Regions from separate parts of the Azospira sp. APE16 genome, predicted to be linked through region 1. Evidence: riboswitches for the same ligand, from Rfam matches in the RefSeq annotation. Region 1 holds a riboswitch; each other region holds the start of a gene.
What was found. A riboswitch is a leader RNA that binds a small molecule or an ion and turns the genes downstream of it on or off. The one in region 1 is predicted to bind cobalamin.
Positions count from the first base shown of each region.

Region 2: it holds a riboswitch for cobalamin, as region 1 does, so the genes downstream of both, cbpA (modified peptide precursor CbpA) here and ACLSSQ_RS12390 (ribonucleoside-diphosphate reductase subunit alpha) in region 1, are expected to answer to the same signal.
Region 3: it holds a riboswitch for cobalamin, as region 1 does, so the genes downstream of both, bluB (5,6-dimethylbenzimidazole synthase) here and ACLSSQ_RS12390 (ribonucleoside-diphosphate reductase subunit alpha) in region 1, are expected to answer to the same signal.
Region 4: it holds a riboswitch for cobalamin, as region 1 does, so the genes downstream of both, ACLSSQ_RS07495 (acyl-CoA thioesterase) here and ACLSSQ_RS12390 (ribonucleoside-diphosphate reductase subunit alpha) in region 1, are expected to answer to the same signal.

Region 1 is NZ_CP179682.1:2,576,113-2,580,340, forward strand. Features, by position in the region: gene ilvN (acetolactate synthase small subunit) at 1-206, opposite strand, end outside; gene ilvB (acetolactate synthase large subunit) at 208-1,926, opposite strand; gene ACLSSQ_RS12385 (hypothetical protein) at 2,032-2,334, shown strand; cobalamin riboswitch at 2,531-2,782, shown strand; gene ACLSSQ_RS12390 (ribonucleoside-diphosphate reductase subunit alpha) at 2,911-4,228, shown strand, end outside.
Region 2 is NZ_CP179682.1:161,386-165,613, reverse strand. Features, by position in the region: gene cbpB (peptide-modifying radical SAM enzyme CbpB) at 1-1,177, opposite strand, end outside; gene cbpA (modified peptide precursor CbpA) at 1,174-1,344, opposite strand; cobalamin riboswitch at 1,452-1,607, opposite strand; gene ACLSSQ_RS00810 (chemotaxis protein CheW) at 1,915-4,228, opposite strand, start outside.
Region 3 is NZ_CP179682.1:856,949-861,176, forward strand. Features, by position in the region: gene ACLSSQ_RS04295 (sugar transferase) at 1-526, shown strand, start outside; gene ACLSSQ_RS04300 (hypothetical protein) at 538-1,242, shown strand; gene pyk (pyruvate kinase) at 1,334-2,779, shown strand; cobalamin riboswitch at 2,854-3,050, shown strand; gene bluB (5,6-dimethylbenzimidazole synthase) at 3,095-3,865, shown strand; gene fba (class II fructose-bisphosphate aldolase) at 4,064-4,228, shown strand, end outside.
Region 4 is NZ_CP179682.1:1,536,871-1,541,098, forward strand. Features, by position in the region: gene ACLSSQ_RS07475 (energy-coupling factor ABC transporter ATP-binding protein) at 1-554, opposite strand, end outside; gene cbiQ (cobalt ECF transporter T component CbiQ) at 551-1,282, opposite strand; gene ACLSSQ_RS07485 (energy-coupling factor ABC transporter substrate-binding protein) at 1,276-1,647, opposite strand; gene ACLSSQ_RS07490 (energy-coupling factor ABC transporter permease) at 1,644-2,321, opposite strand; cobalamin riboswitch at 2,457-2,671, opposite strand; cobalamin riboswitch at 2,741-2,958, shown strand; gene ACLSSQ_RS07495 (acyl-CoA thioesterase) at 3,125-3,994, shown strand.

The DNA.
Region 1 (4,228 bases):
CGGTCTTCCAGGACCAGGAGCCAGATGCGGCTGATGCTGCCGTCGCCCACGGGCAGGCAGAGGATGCCTTCCACGTTGTAGGCGCGGCGGGAGAAGAGGCCCACCACGTGGGACATGACTCCGGCGTGGTTGTTCACTTCCAGTTCCAGCACGGTGCGCTGGGGGCGGGCCAGGGTGGCGTTTTCGTTTTTGCTGACGGCGTTCATCTCAGCCTCCAATCATGTCGGTGTTGGCGGCGCCGGGGGGCACCATGGGGTAGACCTTCTCGTTCATGTCGATGAAGGCGTGGATGAGGCAGGGGCCGGGCCGTTGCAGGGCCTGGCGCAGGGCGGCCCGGGGGTCGGCGGCGGTGTCCAGGTCCAGGGTGTCGATGCCGAAGCCTTCGGCGATCTTGAGGAAGTCGGGCTGGCCGGCGAATTTGGAGGCGAAGTAGCGCTTGCCGTAGAACAGCTCCTGCTGCTGGTACACCAGGCCCAGGGCGTCGTTGTTCATGAGCACGATCTTCAGGTTGGCGCCGGCTTCGGCAATGGTGGCCAGTTCCTGGATGTTCATCAGGATGCTGCCGTCGCCGGTGAAGCAGACCACGGTGCGCTCGGGCTCGGCCAGGGCGGCACCGAGGGCGGCGGGAACGCCGAAGCCCATGGTTCCCAGGCCGCCGGAGGTGAGCCACTGGCGCGGCCGGCGCAGGGGATAGGCCTGAGCCACCCACATCTGGTGCTGGCCCACGTCGGTGGCGATGGCGGCGGAATCGTCCAGGCAGTCGGCCACGGCCTGGATCAGGCCGTAGTGGCTGCGCGGGTCTTCCAGGTTGGGCCGCTGCAGGCGGAAGCGGGAGCGCAGGTCGCCCATGTGGGTGAGCCAGCGCTTGCGCAGGTGGGCCTCCACCAGGGGCGAGAGTTCTTCCAGCACCTCGCCCACGTCGCCGGCGATGCCCACGTGGGCGTTCTTGATCTTGTCCAGTTCGGAGGGATCGATGTCGATGTGGATGATCTGGGCCTTGGGGCAGAAGGCGGCCACCTTGCCGGTGGCCCGGTCGTCGAAGCGGGCGCCGACGGCGATGAGCAGATCGCACTCTTCCAGCAGCAGGTTGGTGTAACGGGCGCCGTGCATGCCCAGCATGTGGATGGAGAGGGGATGGTCCACCGGCATGGCGCCCAGAGCCATGAGGGTCATGGTGGTGGGCAGAGAGGCCTTCTCCGCCAGGGCCACGGCGGCCTCGGCGGCGCCGGAATGGACGACGCCGCCGCCCAGATAAAGGATGGGCCGCTCGGCGGCGTTGATCATGGCGGCGGCCTTCTCGATGGCCGCCATGTCCGGTGCCGGCTGGGCCTGGCGGCCGCCGGGGGCGGGCCACTGGCCGACCTCGATGGCCTGGGCCTGGACGTCCTTGGGAATATCCACCAGCACCGGGCCGGGGCGGCCGGAGGCGGCCAGGGTGAAGGCCCGGGGAATCACCTCCAGCAACTCCTCGGCGGAGTTCACCAGGAAGTTGTGCTTGGTGATGGGGATGGTAAGGCCATAGGTGTCCACCTCCTGGAAGGCGTCGGTGCCGATCATGCTGCGGGGCACCTGGCCGGTGATGGCCACCAGGGGAATGGAATCCAGCTTGGCGTCGGCGATTGCGGTCAGCAGATTGGTGGCACCGGGGCCGGAGGAAGCAAGGCAGACGGCGGGCTGGCCGCTGGCCCGGGCCATGCCCTGGGCGATGAAGCCGGCGCCCTGCTCATGGCGGGCCAGCACGTGGCGGATTTTCTCCGAGGCCGAAAGGGCGTCGTAGAAGGGCAGGATGGCGCCGCCGGGAATGCCGGAGACGGTGGTGACGCCCTGGCGTTCCAGCAGGCGGACGACGATCTGGGCGCCGGTAAGGGTTTCCGACGCCGGGGCGGCATCCGTCTGGCGGGCGGCTTGGGGGGCTGGGGCATTCATGGCTGGGCTTCTCCTTGCGTGATCCGGTTTGGCTTGCCGGTCGGAGGGCCCAAAAACAAAACCCCCGCCGGGCTGTCGCGCCGGCGGGGGTTTTGTGGAATTCGGTTGGTTTCTTTACCGGACTTCGCTCATCCCAGCGGCGCACGCGCGTACTACTACGACTACGCGTACTACAGCGCCTACTACGCCAATGACGGACGCGCCCGCGCCGGCCCGGGAGGGCAGCGTGTTGCAGCGGTCGAAGTCGGCGAAGTTGTACATGGAGCTGATAAAGGATTCGCGGTTGAAGGCGGAAAAAAATTTGCCGGTAAAAAAAGTTTTTGCCACTGCTCCGGCAAAAACGATCCGACGATTATGCAGAAATTCCGGCGGGGCATGCAACAGGAAATTCACAGTTTCTGTGGATAAGTCTGTGGGCCGTTCCGGGACAGTCGGTGAAAAGCCACAGTATTACTGGGGATTAAACACTCTGCCCGTTTTCTGGGCAAAATGCTCCCGGCTGTGGAAAAGACCCTGTCGCCAAATACACTATATGTAGTTGTCTATTACTCTCGTACTACTACCTGTAGTGTCCAACCCCTTGCCCTCCGCTTGAGGGCTGGGGTAAAGTCTCCTCCGCGACGGTTCCCCGATTTCGGGACAAATGGGAATCCGGTGCGGCGATCAAGGAAGTCGGGATCAGACGGATTCCCCGCGAATCCGCAGCGAACTTTCCGCCCATGCCGGAGCTGCCCCCGCAACTGTAAACGGCGAGTTCGATGTCCACGCGTGCCACTGGGAGGCAGTTCCACCGGGAAGGCGGGCATCGGGCCAGGACCCGTGAGCCAGGAAACCTGCCGTCGCCAATTTTTCAGTCTGACCAGGGGCGGGGTGCCCCCCGGTGGATCGGGATTGTCCGCTGTCGGCCGCCATGGGCGTGCCCGCCGGCGCCTCGGCAGTCCCGCCGCCCTGGGCCCCCGTTCCGTTGATAACGGGAGTTGCACGATGCAAGCCGGCCTCTTCGCCACCCACCAAGCGTCATCCCACCTGCCCTCCGACAATCTGGACGACAGCCTGCCCAACGCCGCCGATCTGGCTGGCCGGGCCCAGTCCTTCGAGGTCATCCGCCGCAACGGTTCGGTGGTGCCCTTCAATGCGGAAAAAATCTCCGTCGCCATGAACAAGGCCTTCCTGGCCGTGCACGGCAGCCAGGGCGCCGCCTCGGCCCGCCTGCGGGACCTGGTCTCCCGCCTCACCGCCATCGTCGTCCAGGCCCTCACCCGGCGCCTGCCCGGCGGCGGCACGGTGCATATCGAAGACATCCAGGACCAGGTGGAACTGGCCCTGATGCGCTCCGGCGAGCACGACGTGGCCCGGGCCTACGTGCTGTACCGTGAAAAGCGGGCTGCCGAACGGGCCGCCCAGGCGGCGGCCGCCCCCGCTGCCGCCGGCCCCCTGCTGCACGTGGTGGACGGCGACCACCGCTTCCCCCTGGACCGGGCCGCCCTGCTGCAGCAATGCCGGGAAGCCTGCCAGGGCCTGGCCGACGTGGCTGCCGAAACGGTGCTGGAGCAAGCCCTGCACAACCTCTACGACGGTGTGCCCCTGGCCGCCGTGCGCCAGTCCCTGGTACTGGCCGCCCGCACCCTGATCGAGCGGGAGCCGGGCTACAGCAAGGTGGCTGCCCGCCTGCTGCTGAGCAGCGTGCGCGTCGAAGTGCTGGGCGAGGAAGCCAGCCAGGAGGCCATGGCCGCCCGCTACGCCGAAGCCTTCCCCGGCCTCATCCGCACCGGCGTGGACGCCGAGCTGCTGGATGCCCGCCTCAAGGACTACGACCTGGAACGCCTGGCCGCCGCCCTCAAGGCCGAGCGGGACCTGCAGTTCGACTACCTGGGCCTGCAGACCCTCTACGACCGCTACTTCCTGCACGTGGACGAGCGCCGCATCGAGCTGCCCCAGACCTTCTTCATGCGCGTGGCCATGGGCCTGGCCCTCAACGAGATCGACCGGGAAGCCCGGGCCATCGAGTTCTACAACCTGCTCTCCTCCTTCGACTTCATGAGCAGCACGCCGACCCTGTTCAACAGCGGCACCCGGCACTCCCAGCTCTCATCCTGCTACCTCACCACCGTCTCCGACGACCTGGAAGGCATTTACCAGTCCATCAAGGAAAACGCCCTGCTGCAGAAGTACGCCGGCGGCCTGGGCAACGACTGGACCCCGGTGCGTTCCCTGGGGGCCCGCATCAAGGGCACCAACGGCAAGAGCCAGGGCGTCATCCCCTTCCTCAAGGTGGTGAATGACACCGCCGTGGCCGTGAACC
Region 2 (4,228 bases), 1.4 Mb from region 1:
GGATGGGGCAGGAAGCGCAGGGCTCGAACTTATCCACGTCCCGTCCGGTGACTTCCTTGAAGGCTGGCGACTCCAGGGCTGCCGCCACGCCGTCGGTAAACAGGTTGCCGCCCTCGAAGGCCGGCAGGCCGATGAACTCGCTGCAGGGAAAGAGGCCGCCGTCCGCCGCCAGGGCGAAGAAAGCCCGGCCGCCGCCGCAGGGGGAGATGTCGCACATCAGGCGCCGCGCCGTGGGCGCCAGGATGGCCAGCAGGATGTTGGCGAAATTGGCCACCACCAGCTTGCGCCCGGTCTCCCGGTACAGCTCGTGGGTCCGCTCCAGGGCGGCAATGAAGGCCCGGGCGAAATCCCCGTCCACCGGCTTGACCCCCCGGGCGCCGGAAAGGGTGCAGCGCACCGCGTTGAGCATGCAGGTGGGCACCTGGTGGCGATGGAACAGCTCCACCATGTCCGTCAGGTGGGCCAGGTTCTCCGTGGTGCAGGTGGTGATGACGCTCCAGGAGCCGTAGCCCTGGAGCCGCTCCATGGCCCGCAGCACGTGCTGGTGCACCCCCTGGCCGGCCCAGGTGTGGCGGGTGGCGTTGGTGATGGGGGCGGTGGGACCGTCCAGGGAAAGGCCGATGCTGACGTTGCGCTGCATGAGGAAGTCGGCGGCGGCATCGGTGAGCAGGGTGCCGTTGGTCTGCACACCGAAGGCGAAATCGTCCTGGAACAGGTCGATGGCGGCGAACAGGGCCTCCCGGTTCATCAGGGGTTCGGCGCCGTGGAAGATGAGGCGGGGCTTGCGCGCCCCCTCGCCGCCGTCCATCACCGTGGCGAAGTATTCCTTCAGCCGCTGCAGGGCCCCCAGCAGCCGTTCCGCCGGCATGTCGCTGCCGTGGCGGCGCAGGGTGTCGGGGATGTAGCAGTAGGTGCAGTCCAGGTTGCAGCGTTCCGTCGGGTTCACATAGACGCCGGAGGGCTTCAGCTCGAAGCGCAGGGCGTGGATTTCCTGGGCGAACCTTGCCGCCTGGGCCTGGAAGCGCTCGGCCAGCTCGCTGCCGCACAATTCCGCCTCCACCCGGTCCTTGTCCACCAGGGACCAGAAGGCGGTTTCCGGGTGCAGCAGGGCCACGTAGCGCTCATGGCCGATGTCGTAGGGCTGCAGCCGGGGCAGATGGGGAGCCGGACCGTTCACTTGGCCGCCTTCCGATCCATCAGGACGTAGTGGGAGAGGCCGATGCCGTCCGGGTTGCAGGACTTGCGGCTGGCGATGACCGGGGCCGGGGCGGCGGCCTGGGTGGGCTGGACAGCGGCCTGCTGGGCAGTAGTGGCTTGGCTGGTAACTTGAGTGGTGGCTTTCATGGGGTCCTCCCGCGAAGGTATGAAAAAAAGCAAAAGGGCTCCGGCGGCCTGTCTCGAAAGAAACATGCCGCCGGAGCCCTTTGCCTGGAACTCCACGACTTCCGCCCGTCTTCTGGCTTACGGATCGACCGGTCCTGCTACTGGGTTCCCCCTTCCCGCCGCATTTGCTGCGGCAGTGGGTGGCGTGGAGAAACTGCACCACGCCGTGGAACGACCGTCCCCGATTACAGCGGCGGGCCCGCCACGGAGTTGCACCGTGTTCCGAAAGCGGAAGCCGAATGGGGGCGGATTCTGGCCGCCGGCCCGGGGAGGGTCAAGGCCGACGGCAGCTGGATTTGATCCAGGTAAAGCGCCTCTGTCCGGGGTCGGATTTTTGCCCGGCAGCCCTGCGCCTGCCTCCTTGCCCTGCCTCCTTGCCCTGCCTCCTTGCCCTGCCTCCTTGCCCTGCCTCCTTGCCCTGCCTCCTTGCCCTGCCCCCTTGCCCTTCCCCCTTGCCCTTCCCCCTTGCCCTTCCCCCTTGCCCTTCCCCCTTGCCCTTCCCCCTTGCCCTTCCCCCTTGCCCTTCCCCCTTCAGCGCCCGCCTCCGGGCCCGCCGATGGCCCGCAGGGGCGCCGCCGGGCGCGGTGCCTCGACGCCTGCGGCGGACTCCGGCTTTCTCTGGGCTGCGCCGCAGATGCGCTCCGGGTCCAGCACCTGGAGGATTTTTTCCCTGTCCGGCTGGCGCGGCTTGATGATGGCCTGCACGTAGCCGGCGTCCTGGCGGATCATCTCCGGGATCGGCTCCAGGCGCTCGGCGTCGAATTCGGGCACGGCATAGAGATCGTCCACCAGCAGCCCCATGAGGCCGTCCCGCACCCGCACCACGACGATCTGGCTGTGGTTGTCCACCTCCTTGGCCGGGTAGTTGAGAAGGAAGCGCATATCCACCACCGGTACCAGGGTGCCGCTGTCGCCGCCACCGCTCTGGAAGCTGATGACGCCGCAAAGATAGCGGCGGGAGCCGCTCATGGGGGAAAGCCGGGCCGGGTCCACCGCCTCCAGCACTTCGGCCGCCGGCAGGCCATACACCTTGTCGCCGACGACGAAGGTGGCCAGCTCCACGCTCTGCCCGCCCCGGGCGTGCAGGTCGCCGTAGCTGCCTTCCAGCACCGCCGGGCGCCGTTCCCGGGGGGCCGCGGCGGCACTGCCGTCGCCGACGGGGACGAACACCAGGGCCACCACGTCGTTGCTGTAGTCGCCGCTATTCTTGAATTCCCGGTAGCCGAAGGAGGCGGTGCTGCCGACGATCCAGGTGCGCCCGGCCAGCTGCACCACCCGGGAGCGGCCCTCGCCGTTGGCGGCGGCGAAGAGGCTCTTGTCCACCTCCAGCAGGCTTTCCGCCGGGAAGCGTTCGTCGGAGGAAGCGATGATGCGGCCGCTGCGCTCGGCGAAGACGGCGAAGGCCCCTGCCTGGGGCGGCAGGGAATCGGCCAGCATGGCGGCGAACTGGGGCGCTGCGTCGAAGACGATGCCGATGCCCCCCACCACCTTGGCCGGATCGTCGGGATGACGGATGGCGGCGTTGTAGACGTAGGTGGGGCGGCCGCCGTAGAGCCAGCTCTTCTCGAAGGGGGAGACGCAGTAGTGCTGGGTGCTGGGCAGGTAGAAGACGGACTGGACCCAGCCCGCATCCACCTTCTTGCCCACCAGGTTGAGGCTGTCGCCGTGCAGGTTGGAAGCGGCGACGATGGTGCCGGAAAGGTCGTACACGAAAAGCCGGGAATAGACGGTGTACAGGCTGTTGATGTATTCCAGGATGCCGGCCATGGCCTGGGCCTCCGCCTCGCCGGGACGGCCGGCGGCCATGCTGCGGCGCAGGGCCGAGGTAAGGGCCCACCAGCGGCAGTCGTTGGCCCGCTCGTAGAGGTTGCGGTCCATGATGTCGATCATCAGGCGGGAGATGAACTGCACGTCCTGCAGGCTGGAGGAGATGGCGGTCTGGTAGAGGTCGGCGATGGAGCGGGCGAAGAGGTCGCTGGTGCGGTCGCCGGTCTCGGAAATCTGCTGCAGCACGGATTTGAGCTTGAGCAGGTCGCCCCGCTTGTCGGCAGCCATGATCTGGCCGTTCCACACCACCCGGCGCAGGGAGAGGTTGATGCCCTCGGCGCCCCGGGCGATGTCGGCCAGGGCCGGGCAGAAGGTGTCGGCGTGGGCCAGCACGCCCTCCAGCACCTCCGCCGGCAGGCTCTCGGCAGCCTGGCCCAGGCCGGCGCGGAAGGCGGAGCTGACCGGCACCATGACATGGCCCACCCAGCCGGGCCCGACGTAGCCCTGGTAGCCCCGGGTAGGGCAGGTCCTGGCCAGGTACTCGCGGCCGCCCCAATCGACGATGCGGTAATCCGCATCCCGCACCTGCTCCAGGCGGCGGCCCAGGGGCACGTGGTCGGCATCGCTGGAGGCGATCACCGTGCCCTGGGCGTCCAGCAGCAGCATCACCGAACGGTCCTCCCGGCGACGCAGGTTGCGGAAGATGCTCTCCGTCTCGTCGGCGAAGCGGAAGCACAGGCACAGCACCCCCAGGGGCTCGCCGCTATCGCCGTCGTCGATGCGCTGGGAGTAGATGAGGGCCCGCTCCAGACCGGGGCGCAGGTCACTGGCGCGGAAGGTCTCCACATAGCCGTCGGTGTGCAGGGTCTGTTGCAGCAGGGGGTCCTGGGAGAAGAGCACGGGGCTGGCGCCGTCCAGGTGGGCGATGACCCGGCCGTTGAGGTCCAGCACCAGGATTTCGTCGTACACCGTGTATTTGTCCCGGTACTCCTGCAGGCGGCGCAGGATGCGGGCCTTCTCCCCTTCCAGGGTCTCCTGGTCCGGCGCCTCCTTGCGCTGGCGGATGAAGTCCCGGATA
Region 3 (4,228 bases), 1.7 Mb from region 1:
GGCCCTGGCCGTGCTGTTGCTGCCCCTGCTGCTGGTGGCCCTGCTGGTGCGTTTCACCTCCCCCGGGCCGGTCCTTTACTGGAGCGACCGGGTGGGGCGGCATAACCGCATTTTCAAGATGCCCAAGTTCCGCAGCATGCGGGTGGGCACGCCGGCGGTGGCCACCCATCTGCTGACGGACCCCAAGGTCTACCTGACGCCGGTGGGCTCCTTCCTGCGCAAGTCCAGCCTGGACGAGCTGCCCCAGCTGTGGAGCATCCTCAAGGGCGACATGAGTTTCGTCGGTCCCCGGCCGGCCCTGTACAACCAGGACGACCTGATCGCCCTGCGCACCGAGGCCGGCGTGCATGAGCTGGTGCCCGGCCTTACCGGCTGGGCCCAGGTGAACGGGCGGGACGAGCTGCCCATTCCCCAGAAGGTGGCTCTGGATGCGGAATACCTGCGCCGGCGCTCCCTCGCCTTCGATTGCCGCATCATCTGGCTGACCTTCCTCAAGGTGGTGCAGCGGGACGGCGTTTCCCACTGAGGTTGCGGGCGATGCTCTCCCCGCACCAGCCGTTCGACGCCAGCCTGCTGGATGAGGCCGGCCTCAACCTGCAGGCCGTCTTCGACGTGGCGGCCCTGCCGGAGGAGGTTGCCGCCTCCCTGGAGCGGGCAGCCCCGGGCCACGGCCGGCGCCAGCTGATCCTGCTGGGCCACGGCGGCCGCCGCCTGTGGCAGGCGGTGCAGGCCGCCGGGCTGGATTCGGACCATCCCATCGACGACTTCACCATTGCCAGCGTGGGCCGCTGGTTTGCCGCCGTCTGTCCCGGCCGGGACTTCCTCCTGCTCTATCCCGGCGATGCGCCGGTGGGGCTGCAGCAGCTGGGGCGGCTGGCGGGCTGGCACCATCCCTCGCCCTTCATGGTCGGGGTGCGGCAGCAGTGGGGCTCCTGGTATGCCTACCGGGCGGCCCTGCTGGCGGACAGCGACTTCCCGCCGACGCCGCCCCTGCAGGAAACCTCGCCCTGTGCCAGCTGCGCGCCCCGGGTCTGCATTGAGGCCTGCCCGGCCGGCGCCCTGGCCGGCGGCCGTTTCGACCTGGCTGCCTGCGTCGCCTGGCGCCGGCAGCCCGCCTCGCCCTGCCGCCATACCTGCCTGGCCCGGCTGGCCTGCCCGGTGGGCCGGGAGCACCGCTACGAGCCGGCCCAGATCCGCCACACCTATGCCAAATCGCTGGCGGCCATCGAGGCCTACTACTGAAGCGCCCCGCCGCCGGGAAATGGCCTGGGGGCCAGCAACGGCGGGGAGGCTGCGCTAGAATGGCCGGATAGACCAACAACAGGAACCCGCCATGGCCCGCCATACCAAGATCGTCGCCACTCTCGGCCCCGCTTCCACCGATCCCGTCACCCTGGAACGCCTGATCCGCGCCGGCGTGGACGTGGTGCGCATGAACTTCTCCCACGGCACCGCCGAGGACCACATGGCCCGGGCCCGCACCGTGCGCGAGATTTCCGCCAAGGTGGGGCGGCCGGTGGGCATCCTGGGGGACCTGCAGGGACCGAAGATCCGCGTCGGCAAATTCGAGAACGGCAAGATCCAGCTGGAGAGGGGCGACAAGTTCATCCTCGACGCCAACTGTGCCCTGGGAAACCAGGAGCGGGTCGGCCTGGACTACAAGGACCTGCCCCGGGACGTGGAGCCCGGCGCCGTGCTGCTGCTGGACGATGGCCGCATCGTGCTCGACGTGGAGCGGGTGATCGGTGCCGAAATCCACACCGTGGTGCGCCACGCCGGCGAGCTGTCCAACAACAAGGGCATCAACCGCCAGGGCGGCGGCCTTTCCGCCCCGGCCCTGACCGCCAAGGACATGGACGACATCAAGACGGCGGCCCAGATCGGCGTCGATTACATCGCCGTCTCCTTCCCCAAGAGCGCCGCCGACATGTACATGGCGCGCCAGCTGATGCGGGCCGCCGGCAGCCGCGCCCTGACCATCGCCAAGATCGAGCGCACCGAGGCCGTGGCGGCCCTGGATGAAATCCTTGACGCCTCCGACGGCGTCATGGTGGCCCGGGGCGACCTGGCCGTGGAAGTGGGCGATGCCGCCGTGCCGGCCCTGCAGAAGAAGATGATTCGCCACGCCCGGGAGAAGAACAAGCTGGCCATCACCGCCACCCAGATGATGGAATCCATGATCCAGTCGCCGGTGCCGACCCGGGCCGAAGTGTCCGACGTGGCCAATGCGGTGCTGGACGGCACCGACGCGGTGATGCTTTCCGCCGAGACCGCCAGCGGCCGCTATCCGGTGGAAACCGTGGAATCCATGGCCCGGGTCTGCATCGAGGCCGAGCGTTCCGCCGAGGTGACCCTGGACCGGGAATTCCTCGACCGGGTGTTCACCCGCATCGACCAGTCCGTGGCCATGGCCGCCATCTGGACCGCCCACCACCTCAAGGTGAAGGCCATCGCCGCCCTGTCGCAATCCGGTTCCACCGCCCTGTGGATGAGCCGCCTCAACTGCGGCGTGCCGGTCTATGCCCTGACGCCGGATGCGGAGGCCCAGACCAAGATGTCCCTCTACCGGGAAGTGACGCCCCTGCTCATGAGCCAGCAGCATTCGGACCGGGACGTGCTGCTCTACGAAGCCGAGCAGCTGCTGATGCAGAACGGCGCCGTGGCCAAGGGCGACCTTATCGTGCTGACCATCGGCGAGCCCATCGGCACCCCGGGGGGCACCAACACCCTGAAGATCGTCCGCGTCGGCGAGCACCAGATGCCGCCCCTGCGGGCCTGATAGCGCCCTCGCGGGCCTCGGGCCTCGGGCCTGATTCCGCCGCCTCTGTTAAAATTCCCGTCGCCCCGGTCCGCCGGGGCGAATCGTCTCCGGGTGCCCGCAAGGGAGAATCGGGAACGCGGTGCGGCAGGCCTTGGGGCCGCCCATTCCGCGACGTGCCCAACGCTGTGAGGGGGACTGGGCCGGCAGATGCCACTGATCCGCGGATCGGGAAGGCGCCGGCGCAGAGTGATCCCGAGTCAGAAGACCGGCCAGGAGACCCTTTTCGGCACGCACGGCCAGGCGCGCCGCCACCGATCTTCAGAAGGGGACTCCATGAAGACCGACCCCACCGTCAACAAAGTCATCTCCCTCGCCGGCTACCAGAACGAACACGAGTTCTCCGACGCCGCCCGGGACGCCATCTACCACGCCATCTTCTCCCGCCGCGACGTGCGCGGCCAGTTCCTGCCCGACCCGGTGCCCCAGGAGGTGCTGGCCCGGGTCCTCACCGCCGCCCACTTCGCCCCTTCCGTCGGCTACATGCAGCCCTGGAGTTTCCTCCTGGTGCGTGAGGCGGAGACCAAGGCCCGCATCCACGCCGCCTTCCAGCAGGCCAACCAGGAGGCGGCGGAGAAATTCGAGGGCGAGCGCCAGGCCATCTACAAGGAACTGAAGCTGGAGGGCATCCGGGAAGCGCCCATCAACCTGCTCATCACCTGCGACCGGGACCGGGCCGGCCCGGTGGTCATCGGCCGTACCCACATCAAGGCCATGGACCTCTATTCCAGCGTCTGCGCCGTGCAGAACCTGTGGCTGGCGGCCCGCAGCGAAGGCCTGGGGGTGGGCTGGGTCTCCATCTTCCACCAGCAGGCCCTGCGCGACATCCTGGGCCTGCCGCCGCGCATCATCCCGGTGGCCTACCTGTGTCTGGGCTACGTCAGCCACTTCAAGGAAAAGCCGGAGCTGGAAAGCGCCGGCTGGCGCCAGCGCCTGCCCCTGGCCGACCTGGTGTACGACGGCCAGTGGGAAAAGCCGGTGGAGGAGGAACTGCGCCAGGTTCTCAGCGAGCACCAGGCCAGGGCCCAGGAAAAACGCCGCTTCTAGGCATGCCTGCCCGAAGAGGGCCGTGGTTGGGGCGTCTCCGGCGCCCTGGTTGCGGCCTTTGTCTTTCTTTTGCTGCCCGGCGGTCGCAGTACTCGCCCGGGGGGCAAAGCCACGATAAAATCACGGTCTTTCCCGAGCGCCACGACAGCGGGCGCCGATCACGCCAGAACAAACCGCATTGCCCATTGGAGGAACACCATGCCCATCGTATCCATGCGCCAGCTCCTGGACCACGCCGCCGAGAACGGCTACGGTCTGCCCGCCTTCAACGTGAACAACATGGAACAGGTCTGGGCCATCATGGAGGCCGCCAATGAGCTGAACGCCCCGGTGATCATGCAGGCCTCCGCCGGTGCCCGCAAA
Region 4 (4,228 bases), 1.0 Mb from region 1:
TCCAGCACCGCCAGCAGTTCCTCCTGCATGGCCTGGTCGAGGCCGGCCATGGGCTCGTCCAGCACCAGGAGCTCCGGCTCCATGGCCAGCACGCCGGCAATGCAGACCCGCTTCTTCTGGCCGAAGCTGAGGTTCTGCACCGGCTTGTGGGCCAGGTCGTCCATGCCCACGGCCTGCAGGGCGGCTTCCACCCGGGCGGCGACGGTGGCATCACTCAGGCCCAGGTTGAGGGGGCCGAAGGAGACGTCCTCCCGCACGCTGGCGGAGAAAAGCTGCCGGTCCGGATTCTGGAAGACCAGGCCCACCTTGCTGCGCAGGGCGCGCAGGCCGGCCCGGCCGTAGTCCACCGGGGCGCCGGCGTAGTGCACCCGGCCGGCGGCGGGGCGCAGCAGGCCGTTGCAATGCTGGAAGAGGGTGGTCTTGCCCGAGCCGTTGGCGCCGATGAGGGCGTTGCGGCTGCCCCGGGAAACGCTCAGGGAACAGCCGGCCAGGCCCGCGCTGCCGTCCGGGTAGCGGTAGTGCACGTCCTCCAGCTGCAGCAGGGGCGTGCTCACCGGCCGCTCCAGGCGAGCAGCACCAGGGCCAGGGCGGCCACGCCGGCCAGGCCGGCATCGCGCCGGGCATGGGGGTGGCGGCTGCCGAGGAAGCGCAGGGGACCGTCGTTGTTGCGGGCCAGGGCCGCCAGGTGCAGGGCGTGGGAACGCTGCCACACCTGCAGGGTGAGGTGGGCGGCCATCTGCCCCAGGCTGCGCAGCAGGCGGCTGCGGTCCAGGTGGCCGAGGCGGGCGGCCTGGGCGGCGCGCATATCCTGCAGGGCGGCGGCGAAGACGAACAGGGTGCGGTAGCACAGCACCATGATGTCCAGCAGCACCTCGGGGGTGCGCAGGCGGCGCAGCAGGGCGATGAGGTCGCTCAGGGGCGTGGTCAGCACCAGGAACAGCAGGGCCGCCAGGGCGCCCAGGGAGCGGGTCGCCACCACGGCGGCCTGGCGGGTGCCGGCGGCGGTGGCCTGCAGGCCGCCCCCATCCACGGAGACGGCCAGGGAGAGGGCGCTGATGGCGAGGAAGAAGAGGGCCGGGGCCGCCACCCGCAGATAGAGCAGGGGCGATACCCGGGCGCCGCCGATGGTCACGGCCGCCAGCAGGGCGGCCACGCCGAGCCCGGCGGCCGGGGTGGCGGCGGCGACGAAGGCGGCCGTCACCCCGCCCAGGGCGAAGAGGCCCTTGGCCTGGGGCGCCACGCCGCGCCAGCGGTTGGCGTAGGCCGACTGCTCGATCAGCACGCCGGCCCTTCCTGGTCCTCGTCTTCGCGCCGGGCTGCAGCTTCATCGCGTCGTTGTTCCCGGCGCAGCTTTTCCCGGGTGCGGGCGCAGCCCAGGTAATAGCCGATGAAGCCGGCGCCAAGGGCCGCCTGCAGGGCGAAAAGGAGGGAGGCGATCTCGCCGCTGGCCGGCTCCAGCAGGGGCTGGAACCAGGGCTGGTAGTCCGGGGCGATGCGGGTGATGAGGGCCTGGGCCTCGCTGTCGGCGCCGCCGAAGATTTCCGCCGGCTGGCCGTCCGGCCCGACCGGCCGTTCCACCAGCCACAGGGGCAGGGCCGCCAGCAGCACCACGGCGATGAGCAGCAGCAGGTTCTGGTGGCGCTTCATGCCCGCACCTCCGGCGTCGGGGCCACGCCCAGGTCCTGCAGTTCCTGCGGGTTGAAGCGCGCCAGGGCGTTGCAGATGACCACGGTCAGCAGGCCTTCGCTGATGGCCAGGGGAATCTGGGTGAGGGCGAAGATGCCGGCGAACTTGAGGAAGGAGGCGCCAAAGCCGCCCACCGGATCGGGGAAGGCCCAGGCCAGTTGCACCGAGGTGGTGACGTAGGTGAGCAGGTCCGCCAGGCTGGCGGCGAGGAACACGCTCACCGCCAGGGAGGCCTTGAGGCGGCGGGCCAGGGCGAAGATGCCGTAGGCTGCGAAGGGTCCCACCACGGCCATGGAGAAAATGTTGGCGCCCAGGGTGGTGAGGCCGCCGTGGGCCAGCAGCAGGGCCTGGAACAGCAGCACCACGGCGCCGATGGGGGCCATGGCGGCAGGACCGAAGAGCACGGCGCCCAGGCCGGTGCCGGTGGGGTGGGAACAGCTGCCGGTGACCGAGGGCAGCTTCAGGGCCGAGAGGACGAAGGTGAAGGCGGCAGCCACTCCCAGCAGCATGCGCTGCTCGGGATTTTCACGGATGCGGCGGTTCACGGAACGGATGCCCCAGGCGACGAAGGGGGCGGCGGCGACGCTCCAGCCCACGGCGTGTTCGATGGGCAGGAAGCCTTCCATGATGTGCATGAGTCTCTCCCTCGGCGAGCATGACGGTGGCGCACCAGGCGGGGGAGTTGTGGCAGGTCGGATAAAGGGCCGCGGCGGATGGAACAGCGAGGAGGCGGCAAATCACCAGAACCGTTCCCGTCACCCCGGGGAATGGTGCAACTTGTGATGTCAGGCCGGTCTTCTGGCTTGCCTTCATCCTTCCCTGCCGGCCTTCCCGTGATGAACCACAGTGGCGTGAGGCAGCGTCGTCTGGCTTACAGCAGCGGGGGCTGCGCCGGACTGTCCTGGGTGGTCCCTGGAGTCACCGGCTTCCCGTTTCACCGTCCCCGCAGAGCGCGAGGCACGGCACCTGAATCGGGGCGGATGATAGCCCACTCCCCCCGGGCTGGGCAATCCGCCGCGCCAGGCGCGGCGTTTGGCGAATCGGTTGGGGCGGGTTAGACTGGCCCCGCTTCGGTTCCCCCCTCCAGGGGATGAAAAGGGAATCCGGTGCGAGACAGGGCGGCGACGCCCCGACTCCAGTCCGGAACTGCCCCCGCAACTGTAGGCGGCGAGCGTTGCGCTCCACTCTTTGCCACTGGCGATACTGCCGGGAAGGCTGGCGCAACGTGACGACCCGCAAGTCAGGAGACCTGCCGCGGCATTACTTCATATCAATCCTAATTGGGGCGGGGTGTCCCCTGAGGAAGGTAAATGCGCGCATTCCCTGACTGTCATCGTTGTCCGCTCTCGGCTGCCTGCCGCTCCGAGCCGCTTTGCCGCGGCCCGGGGTGTTCGCCCTTCTCCGACGCTCCCGCTCCGCTTCATCCAAGGAGTTGCGCATGCGCATGGAAGCAATGGAAATCGGCGCCGTCGTGGGGACGGCCGCCCAGCCCGTAGAAGCCAATCCCGCCCCCACTTCGTCCACTTCGCCGCGGCAGCAGCAGGCCACCCTCATGGTGGACGTGGTCTTCCCCGAACAGGTGAACCACCACGGCACCCTTTTCGGCGGTTCTGCCATGGCCATGATGGACAAGCTGGCCTTCCTGGTGGCCACCCGGGAGACCCGCCGGCCCATGGTCACCGCCAGCAGCGGCCGCATCGACTTCCGCAAGCCCATTCCCCAGGGGCGCCTGGTGGAACTGTCCGGCCGGGTGGTGCAGCGGGGCCGGCGCTCGGTGCAGGTGGAGGTGGCCCTGGCGGCGGAGGACCTGGCCACCGGGCTGCGGGAGACCAGCGCCACCGCCCACTTCACCCTGGTGGCGGTGGACGGTCCAGGGGCGCCGCTGCAGGAGGACGACGAGAGCTTCGCCCAGCTGCCCGGCATCGGCCCGGTGACGGCCATGGTGGAGATGGTCTTTCCCGGCCACACCAACCACCACGGCAGCCTCTTCGGCGGCCAGGCCCTGGCCTGGCTGGGTAAGGCGGCCATGGTGGCGGCCAGCCGCCAGGCCCGCATGCCTGTGGTGATGGCCGCTTCCGAGCGCATCGACTTCCACGCGCCGGTGCTGGAGGGGGAGATCGCCGACCTGGCGGCCCGGGTGGTGGCCATCGGCAACAGTTCCATGACGGTGGAAGTGCTGCTGCACGCCGAGGCCCTGCTCACCGGCCAGCGCCGCCTGTGCACCCGGGGCCGCTTCATCATGGTGGCGGTGGGCTACGACGGCCGCCCGGTGCCCGTGCCCCAGCCCCTGGGGCGGCGTCTGGCCTAGGCGCCGGCCTTCGCCCGCCCCGGTCGGGGCGGGCGCCCGGTTTCCGGCCCGGAACGGCAGGCGGCAGGCTGCCCGGCCGGACAGCGGACCCCCGCCGCGGTGTGACATAGTCGAGCCAATTCAGCGGTGGCGGGCCGTTATACTGCCGACAGAAGAAGATGGGCCGGAGCCCGTGCCGTGATCGGCATGGCGCCCTCCGCAGCCCAGGCTGCCCGGGCATCGGCAGCGACGATC